Regions from separate parts of the Bifidobacterium sp. M3-N-101 genome, predicted to be linked through region 1. Evidence: riboswitches for the same ligand, from Rfam matches in the RefSeq annotation. Region 1 holds a riboswitch; each other region holds the start of a gene.
What was found. A riboswitch is a leader RNA that binds a small molecule or an ion and turns the genes downstream of it on or off. The one in region 1 is predicted to bind thiamine pyrophosphate.
Positions count from the first base shown of each region.

Region 2: it holds a riboswitch for thiamine pyrophosphate, as region 1 does, so the genes downstream of both, NBH12_RS02635 (xanthine permease) here and thiM (hydroxyethylthiazole kinase) in region 1, are expected to answer to the same signal.
Region 3: it holds a riboswitch for thiamine pyrophosphate, as region 1 does, so the genes downstream of both, thiS (sulfur carrier protein ThiS) here and thiM (hydroxyethylthiazole kinase) in region 1, are expected to answer to the same signal.

Region 1 is NZ_JAMOKQ010000011.1:77,726-83,920, forward strand. It holds gene thiC (phosphomethylpyrimidine synthase ThiC) at 1-2,194, opposite strand, end outside; gene thiM (hydroxyethylthiazole kinase) at 2,277-3,221, opposite strand; TPP riboswitch at 3,212-3,320, opposite strand; gene NBH12_RS09610 (hypothetical protein) at 3,535-4,065, shown strand; gene NBH12_RS09615 (transcriptional regulator) at 4,062-4,448, shown strand; gene NBH12_RS09620 (hypothetical protein) at 4,448-5,092, shown strand; gene NBH12_RS09625 (ABC transporter ATP-binding protein) at 5,191-5,955, shown strand; gene NBH12_RS09630 (hypothetical protein) at 5,975-6,195, shown strand, end outside.
Region 2 is NZ_JAMOKQ010000002.1:249,203-255,397, reverse strand. It holds gene grpE (nucleotide exchange factor GrpE) at 1-484, shown strand, start outside; gene NBH12_RS02645 (DnaJ C-terminal domain-containing protein) at 663-1,676, shown strand; gene NBH12_RS02640 (heat shock protein transcriptional repressor HspR) at 1,832-2,419, shown strand; TPP riboswitch at 2,550-2,646, shown strand; partial or broken gene NBH12_RS02635 (xanthine permease) at 2,694-2,840, shown strand; partial or broken gene NBH12_RS02630 (acyl-CoA reductase) at 2,831-3,607, shown strand; gene NBH12_RS02625 (SDR family oxidoreductase) at 3,694-4,464, shown strand; gene NBH12_RS02620 (HAD family hydrolase) at 4,577-5,248, shown strand; gene NBH12_RS02615 (DedA family protein) at 5,400-6,125, shown strand.
Region 3 is NZ_JAMOKQ010000004.1:124,479-130,673, forward strand. It holds gene NBH12_RS04165 (argininosuccinate synthase) at 1-437, shown strand, start outside; gene argH (argininosuccinate lyase) at 613-2,085, shown strand; TPP riboswitch at 2,244-2,347, shown strand; gene thiS (sulfur carrier protein ThiS) at 2,525-2,719, shown strand; gene NBH12_RS04180 (thiazole synthase) at 2,731-3,600, shown strand; gene thiF (thiazole biosynthesis adenylyltransferase ThiF) at 3,739-4,548, shown strand; gene NBH12_RS04190 (rhodanese-like domain-containing protein) at 4,691-5,047, shown strand; gene NBH12_RS04195 (HD domain-containing protein) at 5,317-5,850, shown strand; gene NBH12_RS04200 (putative ABC transporter permease) at 5,860-6,195, shown strand, end outside.

The sequences.
Region 1 (6,195 bases):
CGGTGGCGCCGATGGCGGAGGTGATGTGGTCGTAACCCGGAGCGGTATCGGTGGTCAGCGGTCCGAGGGTGTAGAACGGGGCGTTGTGGCACACGGCCTTCTCCAGCTCGATGTTCATACGCACGGTGTCGAACGGCACGTGGCCCGGGCCCTCGATCATCACCTGCACGTCCTTGGCCCAGGCGCGCTCGGTCAGCTCGCCCAGAGTCATGAGCTCGGAAAGCTGCGCGGCGTCGTTCGCGTCGGCCAGGGAGCCGGGGCGCAGGCCATCGCCCAGAGAGAACGCCACGTCGTACTTGGCGAAGATGTCGCACAGCTCGTCGAAGTGCGTGTACAGGAAGCTCTCCTGGTGGTGGCGCAGGCACCAGTCGGCCATGATGGAGCCACCGCGGGAGACGATGCCGGTCACGCGGTTGGCGGTCAGCGGCACGTAACGCAGCAGCACACCGGCGTGGATGGTCATGTAATCCACACCCTGCTCGCACTGTTCGATCACGGTGTCGCGGAACAGCTCCCAGCTCAGCTTGGAGGCATCATCCTCGACCTTTTCGAGGGCCTGGTACATCGGCACGGTGCCGATCGGCACGGGGGAGTTGCGCAGAATCCACTCACGGGTGGTGTGGATGTCGTTACCGGTGGACAGGTCCATCACGGTATCGGCGCCCCACTTGGTGGCCCACGTCAGCTTCTCCACTTCCTCGTCGATGGAGGAGGTGACGGCCGAGTTGCCCATGTTGGCGTTGAGCTTGGTCAGGAAGGCGGATCCGATAATCATCGGCTCGGCCTCGGGGTGGTTGATGTTGCAGGGCATCACCGCGCGGCCGGCGGCCAGCTCGGAGCGCACGAGCTCCACATCGCAGTTCTCGCGGGTGGCCACGTACTGCATCTCCGGGGTGATGATGCCGTGGCGGGCGTACCACATCTGGGTGATCGGGTGGTCCTTGGCGCGCATCGGCTCATGCTTGCGTCCACGCCATTCCTTGGTGGCGCGGCCGCGCTTGATGGCGCGCTTACCATCATCCTCAAGGTTGCGGCGGCGGCCCTCGTAGTCTTCGATGTCGCCGCGGTCGCGGATCCAGTCGAGACGCAGGGGCTTAAGGCCTTCCTTCGGATCGCACTTGGGCCCTTCGGTGCTGTAATCGTGGAACGGTGGGTTCGGGCCCACACCGGGGGTGTCGGACAGCTTGATTTCGGTGTACGGCACTTCCAGATCGTAGGAGCCGTACTGGTAGGTGAATGGCACGGTCTTGGTCTTACGGATGTGCGCCTTGTCGCGCTGCTCGGAGCCGCGTGCGGCGATGTCCACGCGCTGCTGCTTGGCGAGCTTCTGCGCGTCCTTGGCCTGCTTGGCGTTGGTGAACTTCTTTTCGGTGGCTTCGCTGCCGGCTGCGGCGGTGCCTTCCTGGGCGGCCTGGGGGTCGGCGGCGGGGGCGTGGGCCACAATGCGCGGAGCGTAGCAGTGCTTCTTGTCGCCGCGGACGGCTTTCCAGCCTTCGACCATGGCGCGCGTGGCTTCTTCCGGGTTCTCGGCGCCGGCGATGGCGGAGACCGCGAACCAGCCGGCGGCCTTGGTGCCGGCGAGCATGGCCATGTCGGCTGCGGTCACGCCACCGCCCACGACCACCGGGAATTCGCTGGCGACGCAGATGGTGTTGATCTGGGCGGCGTCCAGCGTCTTTCCGGAGCCGTCGTTGCCGCCTACGGAAGCCTCGGGCTTGGTGGTGGAGACGTGCAGCGGGCCGGCGCCGATGTAGTCGATGCAGCCGTCGGGCAGCTCGTTGATGAGCTGGACGAGGCTTTCGGTTTCGGCGGACAAGCCCACGATGGCCTCGTCGCCGAGCAGGGCGCGGGCTTCGCGCGGCTCCATGTCGGTCTGGCCGATGTGCACGCCGTCCACTTTGATGCCCTTGCGGCGGGCCTGCCACACCACGTCGGCACGGTCGTCGATCACAAAGGCCACGGAATCGGACTTTTCATTGTCCTCGATGATCTGCGCGATGTCGCGGGCCATGTCGGTCAGCTCAGAGGCATCGGCCTCCTTGGCGCGCAGTTGGATGAAGGTTGCGCCGCCGTGCAGAGCCTGATCCACCACGTCGGTCAGCGGACGGCCTTTGCAGTCCTCCGGCCCCACCACGAAGTACGCGGACAGGTCGAAGCTGTCTCGCATGGAGGCGTATGGGTATTCATTACTCATTATTATTCCTACCTTTGTTGTTTCTTGTGGAAGTCTTATTGGGAAAAACTGTTATGAGCTCCCTCATCAGAGGGAACGGAAACTACTGCACCAAAATCTCGGATTCCGCCACCTGTTCGGCGGTCACATTCCACAGCGCGTCAAGGAACGCAACCTGGAACGAGCCCGGCCCGTGCGAAGTCGTATCGGCTATCTCTCCCGCGCGGTTGTACAGCAGAGACGCGGACAGAGCGGCGGTCAACGGATCGGAAACCGCCAGATATGTGGCAGCCACGCCGCCCAGCGAGCAGCCTGCACCGATGATCTTGGTCATCATCGCGCTGCCGCCCGGCAGTCGGTACACGGTTTCACCGTCGGTCACCAGATCGGCGATGCCGGACACAGCCACTGCACAGCGGGTGGAAGCGTCATGGGAGGAATGCTTGGCGTGCTGTTCGGTCAGATACTGTGCCAGCGTCACCGCCGCACCGGTCGCGGACTCCACGTCGTCGATGGATTCCACTCCGGCGGGGCGGTGCTCGGAAGCGTCCCCCACGGTTTCGGTGTCGAGCCCCCACATGTTCGCCAGCGCGATTACCTCGGAGGCGTTCGCGCGAATCATAGTCGGGGGAGCGGCCTTGAAGGCCTGAAGAATGGCGGTGCGGGTGCGGCCGATGCCGGCGGCCACCGGGTCGAGCACCCACGGCTTGTCCAAGTAGTTGAGTCGTTGGGCGATTTCGGGCAGCGCGTCCTTATAGAACGGCAGCAGCGTGCCCACGTTGATGTAGTTCGCGCCCGCGATTTTCGCGGTTTCGATTACGTCGTCCGGCAGAAAGCTCATGGCCGCAGTGCCGCCGGCTGCCAGTTGCGCGTTGGCAACCAGATTTATGGTCACGAAATTGGTGAACGACTGGGCCAATGGAGTCGTCTCGCGCACGCGGCGAACGGCATCGGCGATATTGTCACGGACGGGTGAATCGGCTGGAACCGGAGTCCCGGCGGTACAACCGCTGGACACACCGGTAAACGATGATGCACTATTGCTCATTTACTGCTCCCTACGATGGTCTTAACCAACAGGTTCTAAGGGTCAGGCTCAGGCCTTTCTCAACTCGCGAACCACATGCGAGTTCCCCTGCATTACAGTGCCGACGCTATGCGCCAACATGGACATTATCGTGACGGATTTGTTCGATACGTGTCGTCAGGTCTGGCGCGTCGTGGCGATGCGTGGTAATGGACGCGTTCGGCGCGATGAACGAGTTTGACACGCCAACTTGTTTTCCATAATGGAAAGTAGTACTGTTTTTCATGTTGGAAAGAAGTTCTGCTGTGACGATATTGAATCGAGATGATCACACATGGATGACGAACGGTCGTTCCTGCCGGATTCATCGGCGGAGCAGGCCCTGCGCCTGATTGACGGCGACCGCGCACGGCTGGTCGCGCGCGTGCGGTTCCCGCACTGGTGTTACCTGTCGCTGATGGGCAACGCGATGTTTCTGGACCTGCTGGCGTGGTCGGAGTTCAGCGTACCGCCATCGGTGTTCGGCAGATCGAAGACGGTATGGGCGTGTTCGTTCTTCGCCGCGTTTGCGATCGCGCTGGCTTGGCTGTTCTGCAATGCGTTGCGGGTCCGTCGCGAATGCGGATTGATGGTCAGAGACCGGCATCGTCTGCGTCGCATGACCGGCCGAGCGTGGATGTGCCTGACGGGTGCCACAGCGGTGTGCTGGGGCGGCTGCGCACTGATGATGGCCGCCGGCCTGCAGGGCGTACCGCTGCTGTGGATGCTGCCGGTCGTCGCCGCTTCGGCCGGTGGATTCGCCTATCTGATGCGTCTATTCGAGGACGAGTTGTTGCGAGACATGATCGGAAGGAATCTGCAATGAGTGAGCGGACGATTGAATGGGCGGACGGTGGGAATGACGGAACAAGAGGTGTGGCACCGCATTTCGACGAAGTGATCCACGCGCCGATTCGGCTGCGCATCTGTGGATTGTTGTCCGCCTCCGACTCGGTGCGGTTCGACGTGCTGCGCGACACGCTCGGCATCAGCGACGCGACATGCTCCAAGCATCTGAAAACCCTGGCGGACGCCGGATACGTGGCGATTGCGAAGAAACCGGGGGTGGCGCGGCGGTATCCGATCACTTGGGTGTCGCTCACTGAGCAGGGTCTCGCTGCGTTCAACGCGCATGTCGAGGTGCTCCGGCAGATCGTCGCCGGCGTGATGCCGGACCCTGCTGAGCCGCGCTATGAAAAGGCACGGTGATGGGGATCATGAAAGGGTTGCTGTATAGGGATCTGGGACGGCTGCGGCATGACTGGGTGATGTTGACGTTCGTGGTCATCGGAGGTGCGATGCCGTGGATATCGCTGATCCGTGACGGAATCGAGCGTGCGGATGCCGCCGCTGCGACGGTCGGTCTGGCCGCTGCGTTGGCGTCGATGCTGATGATCGTCGTACCGCCGGTGATATCGGGATTGGTCGGAGGGGATCGCAGCGACGGCGTCCTCGAGACGTTCCGGTTCAGTGGCCGGCCCATGGGGGAGTATGTGGCGGAAAAGCTGCTGTTGGGCACGGTCCCGGTCGCGGGATACACCGTCGTGATCCTGTTGGTCGCGGCGAGGGTGATTGGTGTGACGGATGCGGGACTGATCGCGTTCACGCTGACGGCGACCGTGCTGTTCTGCGTGTTCACCACGCTCGGCGCGCTGCTGACCGGTGGCAATGTCGTGATCGGCATGCTCGTGTCGGTCGTGGTACTGGCCGGGTTGGCCGGTTCGAGATTCGTGCTGACATGGATTCCACTGGCCGCCAAGATGATGGGGTTCGTCGTAGTTGCCGCGGGACTTGTCGCCGTCGCGGTCGCGGTGTTCGACAGTCGGTTCGTCGATACGCGGCGGGAACTATGAGCCGCGTTCTTTGCTCCCCCTTCAGGGGGAGCAAGTGATAGGACCCACAGTATCCCTTGGGAAATAAAGAAGCGTTCATTTTGGGGAAAGGGGCAGATATGCCTGAAAACGGTCAAACTATCATCGCGGTGCGCGATGTCGCGTTCGGATACACGTGCAAGAAGACGGTACTCGAGCATGTGAGCTTCGGCGTGCCGCAAGGACAGTCGCTGGCGATCCTGGGATACAACGGCGTCGGCAAGACCACGTTGTTCAACATCATCGTCGGGCTATTGCGACCAAGATCCGGTGAAGCGGTCATCAACGCAAACCTCGTGCCGAGCATGCAGGACGTGTTCCAGTTGTCCGACGAATCGAACCTCGCTGCGACCATGACCGTGCGTGAGAACATACGGTTCCGTGCCATGCTTATGGACACGGGCCGGAGGAACGGCCGGCAGGCCATCGACCTCGAGCATCTGGAAAACGAAAAGCTCGTGCAGGCATTCGGACTGACCGAGCATCTCGACAAGAAGGTCAAGGAGCTGTCAAGCGGTCTGCGCAAACGCGCCGGACTCGTCGCCGGCATGCTGTTCGAGCCACACGTCATCCTGCTTGACGAGCCGACCAATTCGGTTGACCCGATCACCCGCGACCTCATGATCGACCTGATGGAGCAGCTGAGCGATTCCGGACGCACGATCCTGACCATCACGCACGATCTCGAATACTGCTGGAGTGTGGCCGACAGGGTCGTCATTCTCGACGACAGGCACATCGCCAAGGACATGATGCTTGACGACTTCCAGGACTTCGACGCGTTCAAACAGGCCGCCACACTTGGCCGCACCGCTGACGAATCAGTCGACTTCGGCATTCGGTAGGCATCAGGCAAGGAGGCATATGATGAAGGCATTGTTCTGGCATGACTGGCAGGTGTGCAAAAACCGGGGCATCTTCTGGGCGGTGATGATCGGCAACCTGGTGTTGGCGATCGCCATCACGAGCTATGCGGCCGGCACCGCGCAGTCGAACGGCTTCAGCCCGCAGCAGGTGCACGCCATCACGGCGTCGCTGATGGCGATCTGGGCGCCGCTGTTCGCTTATGAACCGGCGGCCGAGGC
Region 2 (6,195 bases), on a different contig from region 1:
TGCCGGAGAGAAGACTGGCGAAGGCCAGTCCGATTCCGAAGACACCCTCACCCCTCTCGGCAAGGCCAAGAAGGAAGCCGCCGACTACCTCGAAGCCCTGCAGCGCGAACGCGCGGAGTTCATCAACTACCGCAATCGTGCGCAGAAGGAGCAGGAGCGCTTCCGCCAGCACGGCATTATCGACGTGCTGACCGCGCTGCTGCCGGCCCTTGACGACATCGACCGCATTCGCGAGAACAGCGAGATGGACGATTCGTTCAAGGCGGTGGCTGCCAAGATCGACAAGGCTTTCGAGAAGTTCGGCGTCGAGAAGTTCGGCGAAAAGGGCGAGGACTTCGACCCCACCAAGCATGAGGCAATCCTGCACAAGCCGGATGCCGATGCCGACAAGGAAACCGTCGACACCGTGGTGGAAGCCGGCTACCGTATCGGCGACCGCGTAATCCGCGCCGCCCGAGTAGTAGTAGCCTCCCCGCAAAACTGATAACGGCCAGCTCGCTAACGAGCTGACATTACCTTGGCTCCCGCTGGTGGGAGCTGGCAGCCGAAGGCTGACTGAGGGTGGTCAAACACTGAATATAAACCACCCTCAGTCGCGCTTCGCTCGACAGCTCCCGCCAGCGGGAGCCAACCATAAAGACTTTTCAAGAAAGGAGACATGAATGGCTGAAAACGAATGGCTCAGTAAAGACTTCTACAAAGTCCTTGGTGTCTCCAAGGACGCTTCGGACGACGACATCAAAAAGGCGTACCGCAAGCTCGCCCGCAAGTACCACCCTGACGTCAACAAGACCAAGGAAGCCGAGGAGAAGTTCAAGGACATCTCCGAAGCCTACGACGTGCTGAGCAAGAAGGAAGATCGCCAAAAGTACGACGCGATTCGCCAGTTCGGCATGGGCGGCGCCCGCTTTGCCGGTGGTTCCGGTGCCGGCGGCTTCGACGCTTCCGGCTTCTCCGACATCTTCGGCTCCATGTTTGGCCAGGGTGCCGGTGGCAACGGTTCGCGTATCCGCTTCTCCACTTCGGGCGGCGGCAACCCCAATCTCAACGACATCTTCTCGATGTTCGGTGGGGCCGCGGGGCAGGGTGCTGGCGGCTACGGCCAGCAGGCATACGGTAACGCCGGTGGCTACGGCTATGAGGAAGCCCCGCGCCCCGAAAACGGCGAGGACCGCAACTCCAAGATCAGCTTGACCCTTCGTCAGGCGGTCAAGGGTGCGACCGTGTCCCTGTCCGTGGATGGCAAGAAGTTCAAGGCTCATGTGCCCGCCGGCGTCAAGGACGGTCAGAAGATCAAGCTGGCCGGCAAGGGCAAGCCGGGCATCAACGGCGGCAAGGCCGGCGATTTGTACCTGCACGTCACCGTCAATCCGGATTCCACGTTCTCGATGCGCGGTCGTGACATCGTCATGAACCTGCCCGTCACCGTAGGCCAGGCCGTGGCCGGCGGCAAGGTCGACGCCAAGGATATCGATGGGAACCTGGTTACCTTCAAGGTGCCCGCGGGCTCCAGCTCCGGTGCCGAGGTCAAGTTGGCCGGGCTGGGTGTCAAGCGTGGCAACCAGCCGGGCGACCTGATCGGCCGTGTGCAGATCATGGTCCCTGCCAAGCCGGGTCTGGCGGTCAAGCACGCCGCCAAAGAATTCGACGAAAAAGCCGGCGACTATCTCAACTAACAGGGGCTCCCGCTGGCAGAAGCTGAATGAACGCAATCTTGGCTCCCGCTGGTGGGAGCTGTCAGCCAAAGGCTGACTGAGGGTGGTCTTGGCTCCCCTCTCTGAGGGGAGCCGGGAATCGAACCGAAGGCTCTCAAAATCACAGGAGGTGAACAATGGTGCGGTTAGCCAACCAGATGAAGCAGTTGTACGCGATGTGCGCAACCGCGCTCGTGATGGGCAGGGCCGATCTCGACGGAGCCGATGACGTCGGCTTCGACATCGAATTGCCCATCTTCACCGTCGGCCAGACCGCCGAGTTGGCCAACATTCACCCCCAGACCCTCCGTCAGTACGACCGCCTCGGTTTGGTTCGTCCGCAGCGCACGGATGGTGGCGCTCGCCGCTATTGCCTGCGTGACATTGCCCGCCTGACTCGCGCTCAGCGCCTGAGCCAGGACGAAGGCATCAATCTTTCCGGCATCGCACGCATTTTGGTCCTCGAAGAAGAGAATCGCCAACTGCGCCGCGAAGTCAAACGCATGCAAACCGGCGACCAGGAGAGCGTTTTCGCCGCAGGCCGTGACGGCAATATTGTGGAGGTACAACGCTCCAACCGCGCCCGCCTCTGGCGCAACGCCATCCGCCGCGAAACCCGCGAACTGCCCGGCCGCGATACTGCCGCCGATACCGCTGCCGGCGCCACCGGCGACTCCAACTCCACTCCCGCCGACTTCAAGTCCATGGTCCTGTGGGGTTGGTGAGTCTGGCCGCATTGCTTCGATTCCTTCTCCATTCGTAAAACTGTTTGTTATCTCGCATCGGGCAGCTGCCGAAAAAAGCACGAATTTTCTTGACGGAGATGTCAAGGTTTGTTACGGTGACGTGCGAAAACCGATTCGTAAGGGGTGCTTTAGGCTGAGACGGTATGTGCCGAACCCTTCGAACCTGTGAGCTAACACTCGCGTAGGGAATGCGACGGTTGAACTCCTCTGTTCGGCTCGGCATCCCATATGCGCGTTGAGAGAGAGGAAGCGTATGTCAATACGCAAGGAGCTGACCGCCCAGAACGTACTGCTGGGTTTTCAGCACGTGTTCGTTTCCAATGTTTGGCTTGATCCGGTATTCGTGGCAGGAGCGATTGGCTTACCTATCGCCCTGTCGTCGAACATGATTACGGTTCTTCGCAGACTACCAAATTGATTGCGGGCAAAGTCGCCGGATCCAAGCCCTGCCTAGGTTACGGAGCAAAAGTCGGGTTGGCGTTCATTGGCCGAGAGGCTTTGCGCCCTGATACCTATGCCGATACCGTGCATCGTGTGGCTGTTGACATCGCCACATATGACCAGCAAAGCTGCCTGGCTCCGCAGACCGTGTTCGTGGAGACTGATGGAGCCCTCACCCCTCGTGAAGTGGCTCAGCTGCTCGGTGGCGAGCTTGAGAATCAGCAGCGCAAATATCCGCGCTCCGTATTGAGTGACGCCGAGAACGTGGCCATTCAGCGGGCGCGCACCGACGCTGAGATGAGAGCCTTGATGGGCGGGAAGGCCGCGGTGTTCGCCAGTGGCCATAGCACGGCATGGTCGGTGCTGTATCGAGAACTTGACGGTAGCGGTGCCGACGAGGATGTTGCTTCGCTGATGTCGCCGTTGAACCGCACCGTCAACGTGGTGGCGGTGCCAGATTTGTTGGACGCCGCCAGAAGACTGACTTCCTGCCGTGGCTGGCTGCAGAGCTGCGGTGTCGCTGTGGATTCAACCAGACTGTTTGGTCTTGCAGATATATTGGCCGCGGTCGGTGTGAATCGCATCTGTCCGCTCGGTGAGATGGATCGGGCGAAATCCGGCTGGCATCATGATGGGGGCTTCAACCTCATCGATCTGTTGCGCGCGGTGGATGTCGAACGCGGCAGCGATGTGTACAGCGATTCGTTCGATATGGATATGGAATAGGCCTGTGCCGTTGCGGGCAGCAGGGGCTGGTAGCAGGGCGAAAGGCAAGGGTAATGACAGAGCAAAGCGATATGGCACGGCGTCCAATGGTGAATCTGGATGGCAGAACAGCGATCATCACCGGTTCCGGCAAGGGCATAGGAGCGGCCGTGGCGAAATGCCTGGCATCGCACGGAGCCGCTGTCGTTATCAATTACGTACATGACGCCGCCAGCGCGCAGCGCACTGTTGAAGACATCCACTCACTGGGAGGCTTGGCTATAGCTGTACAGGCGGATGTTTGCGATGAATCGCAATCTTCCAAGCTGGTGGGTACCGCTGTCGACTCATTCGGCGGCGTGGACATCTTAGTGAATAATGCTTTCGGACGCTTCTCCTTTGATCCGCGTCGCCGTTCCACTTTTGCTGGAGGCGATTGGGATGAGTTTGGCGCACAGATCGAGGGATGCCTGCATGGTGCATATCTGATGTGCTCACATGTGGTGCCGCTGATGCGAGCCCAGACCTCCGGGCGTATCATCAACATCTCCAGCAATCTGGTCGATTCGCCCATCGTGCCCTACCATTCGTATATCACTGCCAAAGGCGGCTTGGTCGGCATGACCCGCTCTCTGGCCCAGGAGCTGGGCGGCTTCGGCATTACCGTTAATGCCATTGCCGCAGGTTTGACGACCGGAACCGCATCCAGCGCAGCCGCCACCGAGGATGTTCGTGAACGAATCATTGCCATGACGCCTCTTGGCCGCCTTGCCCGTCCCGATGACATCGCCGGAGGGGTCGCGTTGTTGGCGTCCGACATGGCCGGCTTCATTACCGGGCAATGTCTGCACGTCGATGGTGGTTTGACCATGCGCTGAAGTGCAGGAGCGGTGTGCTGACGCGCTATGGTTGTCGCATCCGGTTGGTGCAATGGAATGCAGCAAGAGTAAAAGCGCCGATTGGCGTGTGGTCATGCGAACGGAGGTAACCATGCTGCTCAAAGCCGTGTTCTGGGATTTGGACGGTACTCTCATCGATTCTGAGCCGCTCTGGCATGACGGTGAGATTGAGATTGCGCACAACAATGGCGGCGAGTGGAACGAGGACCTCGGTTGGGAGTGCTCCGGCACTCCGGTGCCGCACGTGGCGGAGGTCATGATTGCGCATGGCTGCACATTGAGCGTTCCCGAAATCGACAAGCAGCTCAAGGATTATGTATTCAAGGCGGAGGTCGAACGTCTGCCGTGGATTCCTGGTGTGCAAGACGTGCTGCGTTCGCTCAAGGAAGCCGACATCCCATCCATGCTGGTCACTACTTCGCCTCGCCGCATGGCCGAGAACATCATGAAGCAGGCTGATGGATTGCTTGCCGGCTACGTCTGCGGCGATGATCCGTACGAGCACAAGCCGAGCCCTGCCCCATATCTGGCCGCGGCTGAGAGACTCGGCATCGCGCCTGAAGACATGGTCAAGTGCGTGGTAATGGAAGATTCCTCATCCGGCCTGCGCTCCGGCGCCGCCTCGGGGGCCACACTGATTGCGCAGACTGGCTGGATTCGCACCGACACTTCCGGCCTTGGCCAGTTTGCCTCCATCGACTCGTATGAGGGCATCGATGCGGCCGCGCTGGACGCCTTTGTGCGGCAGCGTCTGGGGGAGTAGAAATTTCGTTTGTATTGCGGAGTTTGTGTGGGAAACCCCCAGTCGACCTGATGTTATAGGCCGGCTGGTAGGGTGTTTGACGGTTTGCATATAACTGTCTGGTTCATTGGGCTGGCAGCTCAATACAAGATTTAGTACTCATAGGAAACACATGGGCTTCGTTAATTTCATCCTCGAACTGCTGAAGGATCCGCGTGCCGCGATTGCCGGTTGGATTGCCATGGGTGTGGCGCCGACCCTCAGCTTTATCTTCCTCATCGTATTTATCGAAACGGGTGTGGTGTTCTTCCCATTCCTGCCGGGCGACTCCCTGCTGTTCGCCGCCGGTGTGTTCGCCGCTCCCGATGCCGCGACCGGCAAGGCTGCGCTGCCGCTGTTCTGGCTGCTGCCGGTGGTCTGGTGCGCCCCGATTATCGGTGACCAGTGCAATTACTTCATTGGCCACTTCTTCGGCCGCCGCATTATCCAGTCCGGCAAGGTGAAGGCCTTGACCCCGGAGCGTTTGGCCAAAACCGAGCACATGATTGAGAAGTGGGGCCCGCTGGCTGTGTTCCTGGGCCGTTTCTTCCCGTTCATTCGTACGTTCATGCCGTTCATCTCCGGTATTTCCGGCATGCGTTGGAGCCGATTCACCCCGTTCTCGGTGGCTGGCGGCCTGTGCTGGTCCACGCTGTTCACGCTGCTGGGTTACTTCTTTGGCAATATTCCGGCCGTGCAGGATCACTTCGAATTGGTGATCGTGCTGATTCTGCTGGTTTCGCTGGCTCCCACCATCATCGGTTTGCTGAAGGCCAAGTTCGGCAAGAAGAAGCCGGAGTCGGTTGCCGATTCCCAGCTGGATACGATGGAATCCGGTATCGAGAACCTTAATAAGTAGTTTTTGGTGCTGTAGGGTTCGTTTCTTTTCCAAGCCCCGTTCCGCATGTGATGTGCGGAACGGGGCTTTG
Region 3 (6,195 bases), on a different contig from region 1:
AGTCCCGCGAGCTGTACGAGGCTCCGGGCGCCGTGGCCCTGATCACCGCTCATCAGGAACTCGAAAACTGCTGCCTCGAGCGCGAACAGCACCGCATCAAGCGCGACATCGACAAGCGCTGGGGCGAGCTGGTTTACGATGCGCAGTGGTTCTCCCCGGCTACCCAGTCGCTCAACGCTTTCATCGAGGACACCCAGAAGTACGTGTCCGGTGAGATTCGCATGGTTCTGCATGGCGGTCGCGCTGTGGTGACCGGCCGTCGTTCCGACTCCTCGCTGTACGACTACAAGCTCGCCACCTACGATTCCGGCGATACCTTCGATCAGAAGTCCTCCAACGGCTTCATCGACATCTACGGCCTGCCGTCCCGCGTGGCTGCCGCCCGCGATGTCAAGTTCGGCAACGGCATCGAGGTCCCGAAGAACACCGTCGAGTGATTCTTACTCAGTCGCCCCCGCTGCGAGGCTGTCGGCATAGCTGACTGGGAGTGGTCTTTGAAAGGACTGTCCTCAGTCACACTCCATGTGACAGCCCTCGCCAGCGGGGGCAACTGTATGTTTGAACACATTGCTACGCTTAAACACAGCTATTTTCACTTTTCAAGGAGCTTTCATGACTGAGAACAACGAACATTTGGCCTTGTGGGGTGGTCGTTTTACATCCGGTCCGTCTCCGGAGTTGGCCCGACTGTCCAAGTCCACGCAGTTCGATTGGCGTTTGGCTGACGACGACATCGCTGGTTCCCGCGCCCACGCCCGTGCTCTCGGCCGTGCGGGACTCCTGACCGCCGACGAACTGCAGCGCATGGAAGACGCACTCGATACGCTCCAGCGTCACGTCGATGACGGCTCCTTCGCTCCTATCGAAGACGATGAGGACGAGGCCACTGCGCTTGAACGCGGACTCATCGACATCGCTGGCGACGAACTCGGCGGCAAGCTGCGTGCCGGCCGCTCTCGCAACGACCAGATCGCCTGCCTGATTCGCATGTGGCTGCGCCGTCACTCCCGCGTAATCGCCGGATTGCTGCTTGACCTGGTCAACGCACTGATCGAGCAGAGCGAAAAGGCCGGCCGCACCGTGATGCCGGGTCGCACCCATATGCAGCATGCCCAGCCGGTGCTGCTCGCGCACCAGCTCATGGCCCACGCTTGGCCGCTGATCCGCGACGTGCAGCGACTGATCGACTGGGACAAGCGCATCAACGCCTCCCCGTACGGCTCCGGCGCACTGGCCGGCAACACGCTCGGCCTCGACCCGGAGGCCGTGGCGCGTGAGCTCGGCTTCTCCCGCGTGACCGACAACTCCATCGATGGCACCGCCGCACGCGATCTCGTGGCCGAATTCGCGTTCGTGGCCGCCATGACCGGCGTGGACATCTCCCGTCTGTCCGAGGAGATCATCATCTGGAACACTCAGGAGTTCGCCTTCGTCAAGCTCGATGACGGCTATTCCACCGGATCCTCCATCATGCCGCAGAAGAAGAACCCGGATATCGCCGAGCTCGCCCGTGGCAAGTCCGGCCGTCTCATTGGCGATCTGACCGGTCTGCTGGCCACTCTGAAGGGTCTGCCCACCGCCTACGCTCGCGATCTGCAGGAAGACAAGGAGGCCGTGTTCGACCAGGTCGATACGCTCGAAGTGCTGCTGCCTGCTTTCACCGGCATGGTCAAGACCATGCACTTCGACGGCGACCGCCTGGAAGAGGAAGCGCCGACCGGCTTTGCTCTGGCTACTGACATCGCCGAATGGCTTGTCAAGAACGGCGTGCCATTCCGCCATGCTCACGAGCTCTCTGGTGCCTGCGTCAAGCTCGCCGAAGGCCGTGGCCAGGAACTCTGGGATCTGACCGACGAGGACTTCATCGAGACCTTCGCCGCATTCCTGCCGGCCGGCAAGGCTCCGGGCGTGCGTGAAGTGCTCTCCAGCCACGGTTCGGTCGACTCTCGCAACGGCAAGGGCGGCACCGCCTATGGTCGTGTGCGCGAGCAGATTGCCGACGCCAAGGCCAGCGTCGAAGAGCTCAAGTTGTTCCCGGCCTCCACTTCTGACGGTTCCGCGTATAAGGCCCCCGGCACGTTTTAAACTGTGCGCTCCCGTTGGCGAGGGCTGTCGGCGAAGCCGACTGGGGGTGGTTGCGAAGGTCTTCGTCCACATGACCACCCTCAGTCTCGCTCCGCGAGCCAGCTCCCGCCAGCGGGAGCTAGGTCTTGCGTTGTCATCGCAACGGCCTACACTGAATAATCGTAACGAACGGGAGCCGTAAGGCTGAGAGGAAGTTGCCAGACTTCGACCGGGGAACTTGACGCGGGTCATGCCGCCGTAAGGAATCGTTGTTCTTGATTTGTTAGGTTTCCTGCAACAGTCTTTCATTCCGTTTGCATAATTTAGCCGTATGACGGGTCGTGGTGTAGCCAATGCATCGCGGCGGCCACACGGTCGCATGATTGGGTTCATGAATGGGCGCACCACTTAAGGTACGGTTCGTTTCGTGCACCCTTTTTTACTATTCGGAAAGGTTGTTATGCAGGTCAACGGAGAGCAAGTCAAGCTCGATACGCCGGTCAGCGTTGCCGACTATCTCGAAGCACACGGATTCCGCGCCGAACGTGTGGCCATCGAACTTAATGGTGAGATTATTCCGCGCGACAAGCGTGCCGATGCCATGCTTGACGACCAGTGCGTTATGGAAATCGTACAGTTTGTTCAGGGTGGCTGAAAGGAAGAGCTATGAGCAATATCAATCCGGTTACTGAAGCATCCGTTGAGGCGACGCCGCTGCCGCCGCAGCCCGCCGTCACCAATCCGGTCGGTACCGCTGCGCCGATTCTGCCGGTGGAAGACAAGCCGCTGAATCTGGGAGGCCACGAATTCCAATCGCGATTCATCTTGGGTTCCGGCCGCTATGACCTGAACCTCATCGAGGCCACGGTCGAGCACGCCGGTACGCAGATTGTCACCATGGCATTGCGTCGCGCGCAGACCACCGAGAACAGCGTGCTTGATTACATTCCTGAGGGCATTACGCTGCTGCCGAATACTTCTGGCGCGCGCAATGCCGAGGAGGCCGTGCGTATTGCGCGACTGGCCCGCGAAGTATGCCACACTGATTTCGTCAAGGTCGAAATCGAGCATGAAACCAAGTACCTTCTGCCGGACAACGCCGAAACCATTCGTGCCACTGAAATGCTGGCCAAGGAAGGCTTCGTGGTCATGCCCTACATGTTCCCGGACCCGATCGCAGCCCGTCAGCTGGAAGAAGCTGGTGCGGCCGCCGTCATGCCGCTCGGCTCGCTGATTGGTTCCAACATGGGTTTGCGTATGCGTGATTTTATCGAAATCATCATCGCCAACGCGCACGTGCCGGTCATCATCGACGCCGGCATCGGACGCCCGAGCCAGGCTTGCGATGCCATGGAAATGGGTGCGGATGCGGTGATGGCGTACACGGCTGTGGCCTCCGCTGGCAATATTCCGTTGATGGCTGAGGCGTTCAAGCACGCCATCGATGCGGGTCGTTCCGCGTATCTGTCTGGCCTTGGCAAGGTGACCGAGGGACAAGCCGTGCCGTCCAGTCCGACCACGGGGTATTTGCACTGATTGGGTATTGGCTCCCTTTTCTGAGGGGAGCTGGCCGTGTAGCGGACTGAGAGGAATTCGCGAGGCAGCGTTAAAACTTCCTCTCAGTTACCTGTGATGACAGCGTCCCTCCGGAGAGGGCAGAAACATGGAGAAAACATGGCATTGACGGATGAACAGGTGGAGCGGTACGCGCGTCATCTGATTTTGAAGGGCGTGGGTGTCAAAGGGCAGAAGCGTCTGCTGGCTTCCAGTGTGCTGATTATCGGCGCGGGCGGGCTCGGTTCGCCGGTTGCTCTGTATCTGGCGGCAGCCGGAGTCGGTCGCATCGGACTCGTGGATGGCGATATGGTGGATTTGAGCAATCTGCAACGCCAGATTATCCACACCACTGCACGGGTGAACGAGCCCAAGGTGGAGTCAGCGGCTGAGGCCATCCGTGAACTCAACCCGGACGTGACGGTCGACACTTACTATGAGCTTGTTGATGCCAACAATATCGCCGGCCTCATCGGGGCATACGATCTGGTGATAGAGGCCACCGACAATTTCGCCGCGAAGTTCCTTATCAATGACGCTTGTGTATTGGCCAATAAACCGTATATTCATGCGGGTGTGGTCGGATTCGCAGGTCAGGTGATGACCGTCATTCCCGGTGAAGGCCCGTGCTATCGCTGTATTTTCCGCGACATGCCTGCCGCTGGCGAGATTCCGACTTGCAAGGAAGCTGGCGTCTTGGGTGCGGTGGTCGGCGTGATCGGCAGTCTGGAAGCCACTGAAGCCGTCAAGCTGATAGTCGGCGTGGGGGAGCCGTTGGTGGGCCGCATGCTCACCGTGGATGCGTTGACCATGAATATTCGACGGGTGCCATTGCCGGAGCATGTGCCGGATTGCCCGGTGTGTGGTGAGCAACCGACCATCACCGCCATTGACTCGGCCAACTATATTCAGCCGGCCTGCGCGATTTAGAGCTATATGGCTCCCCCTCTGAGGGGAGCTGTCACCGTAGGTGACTGAGGGGAGTTGTTGCGGTTGAGCAAGCCTCCTCTCAGTCCGCTACGCGGACAGTTCCCCTCCAGGGGAGCCAAGATCAGAACGAGAGGGGAAGAACATGCCTATTGCTTTGCATAATGTGGTTGATGCCGATGAGAGCGGTGAGTGTGCGTATCGTCACATCACGCCGGAAGAATTCGCCGAGCTCGACCCGAATACGGTTACGCTGCTCGATTTGAGGGAACCGGCCGATTTCGCCGCTCACCCGGTCGAAGGTGCCATCAATGCTCCTCTTGATCCATTGGCTCATGTACTCAAAACCGTGCCCAAGGATCGAACTGTTGTGGTCTATTGCGCCCAAGGTTGGTGGAGCGAGGAAGTGGCCGAAATTCTCGCCGATCGCGGTTACGATGTGGCCAGCCTCTATGGAGGCTTCCAAGGCTATCTTGATTATCTCGAATCCCTCCACGATTAACAGCTCAACAGCCGATTGGCCGCAACGTATCTCTGACCTCTCGGCGCAAGGAATTCTCGTAATAATCCCTGATTTCGAGAGATCTTTGCACTGACTCGTGCTAAGCGCAAAGATTTCTCGAACAGTTCCTATTGTCGTTCTTTTGGATGAGTGTGCACGGTAATGTGCGTGCCCTACAATCGGTCACGGTGTTACCCGATAAATACTTGAATGTTGTCGGGTAATCACATGGAATGAACCGAACCAGCCCGAACGGGAAGGACGAAACCGTGGGACGCCTGCTCACTCGAGCGCAGATTCAACGCTTGGTCGCCAAGCATGGCCGTGAAGTCATCGAACATCAGCACATGCAGATCGAACGTTGCTGCTATCAGCACGGCAATGTCACCACATTCGAGCATTCCATACGTGTGGCGTGCCTCGCCGTTTGGCTGGCGGATCGCGCACATCTCTGGTACCGCGTGAATCTCAGGTCTCTGATTCGTGCGGCTCTCCTGCACGACTACTTCCTGTACGACTGGCACGACTGGGACAACGGGCAGCACCGTTGGCACGGCTTCACCCATGGCCATGCGGCCTTGATGAACGCTTTGAAGGATTTTGACCTCAACGACATCGAACGCAACAGCATCGAAAACCATATGTTCCCGATGACCCCTGTGCCGCCCGCCTATATCGAAGGATACCTTGTCACGTTGTCGGATAAGCTTTCGGCCACCGCCGAAACGTTCTCGTTCGACCGGTTCAACAAGCCACATCTGCCCTCGTTGGAGGCACACATCAAACACCGCGTTACAAGGTGATTACCGCCGATGATGATTGCGCTTGAACACTACTTCCTCTGGTTCCTGTTCTACAGCTTTGTGGGCTGGGTCTATGAATCCATCCTTGTTTCTTGCCAAGAACGTCGCTTGGTAAACCGTGGATTCCTCAACGGTCCGCTGTGCCCGATTTACGGCACCGGTGCGGTACTGGGCATCGCCGTGCTCGGCAATCTCCATAATCCAATCATCATCTTTCTGATTTCGATGGTCGGCGCCACGATTCTTGAATACACGACCTCGTGGGTTATGGAGGAGCTCTTCCACGCACGTTGGTGGGATTACTCGAATTTCCGTTTCAATGTCCAAGGGCGTGTGTGCCTTTTA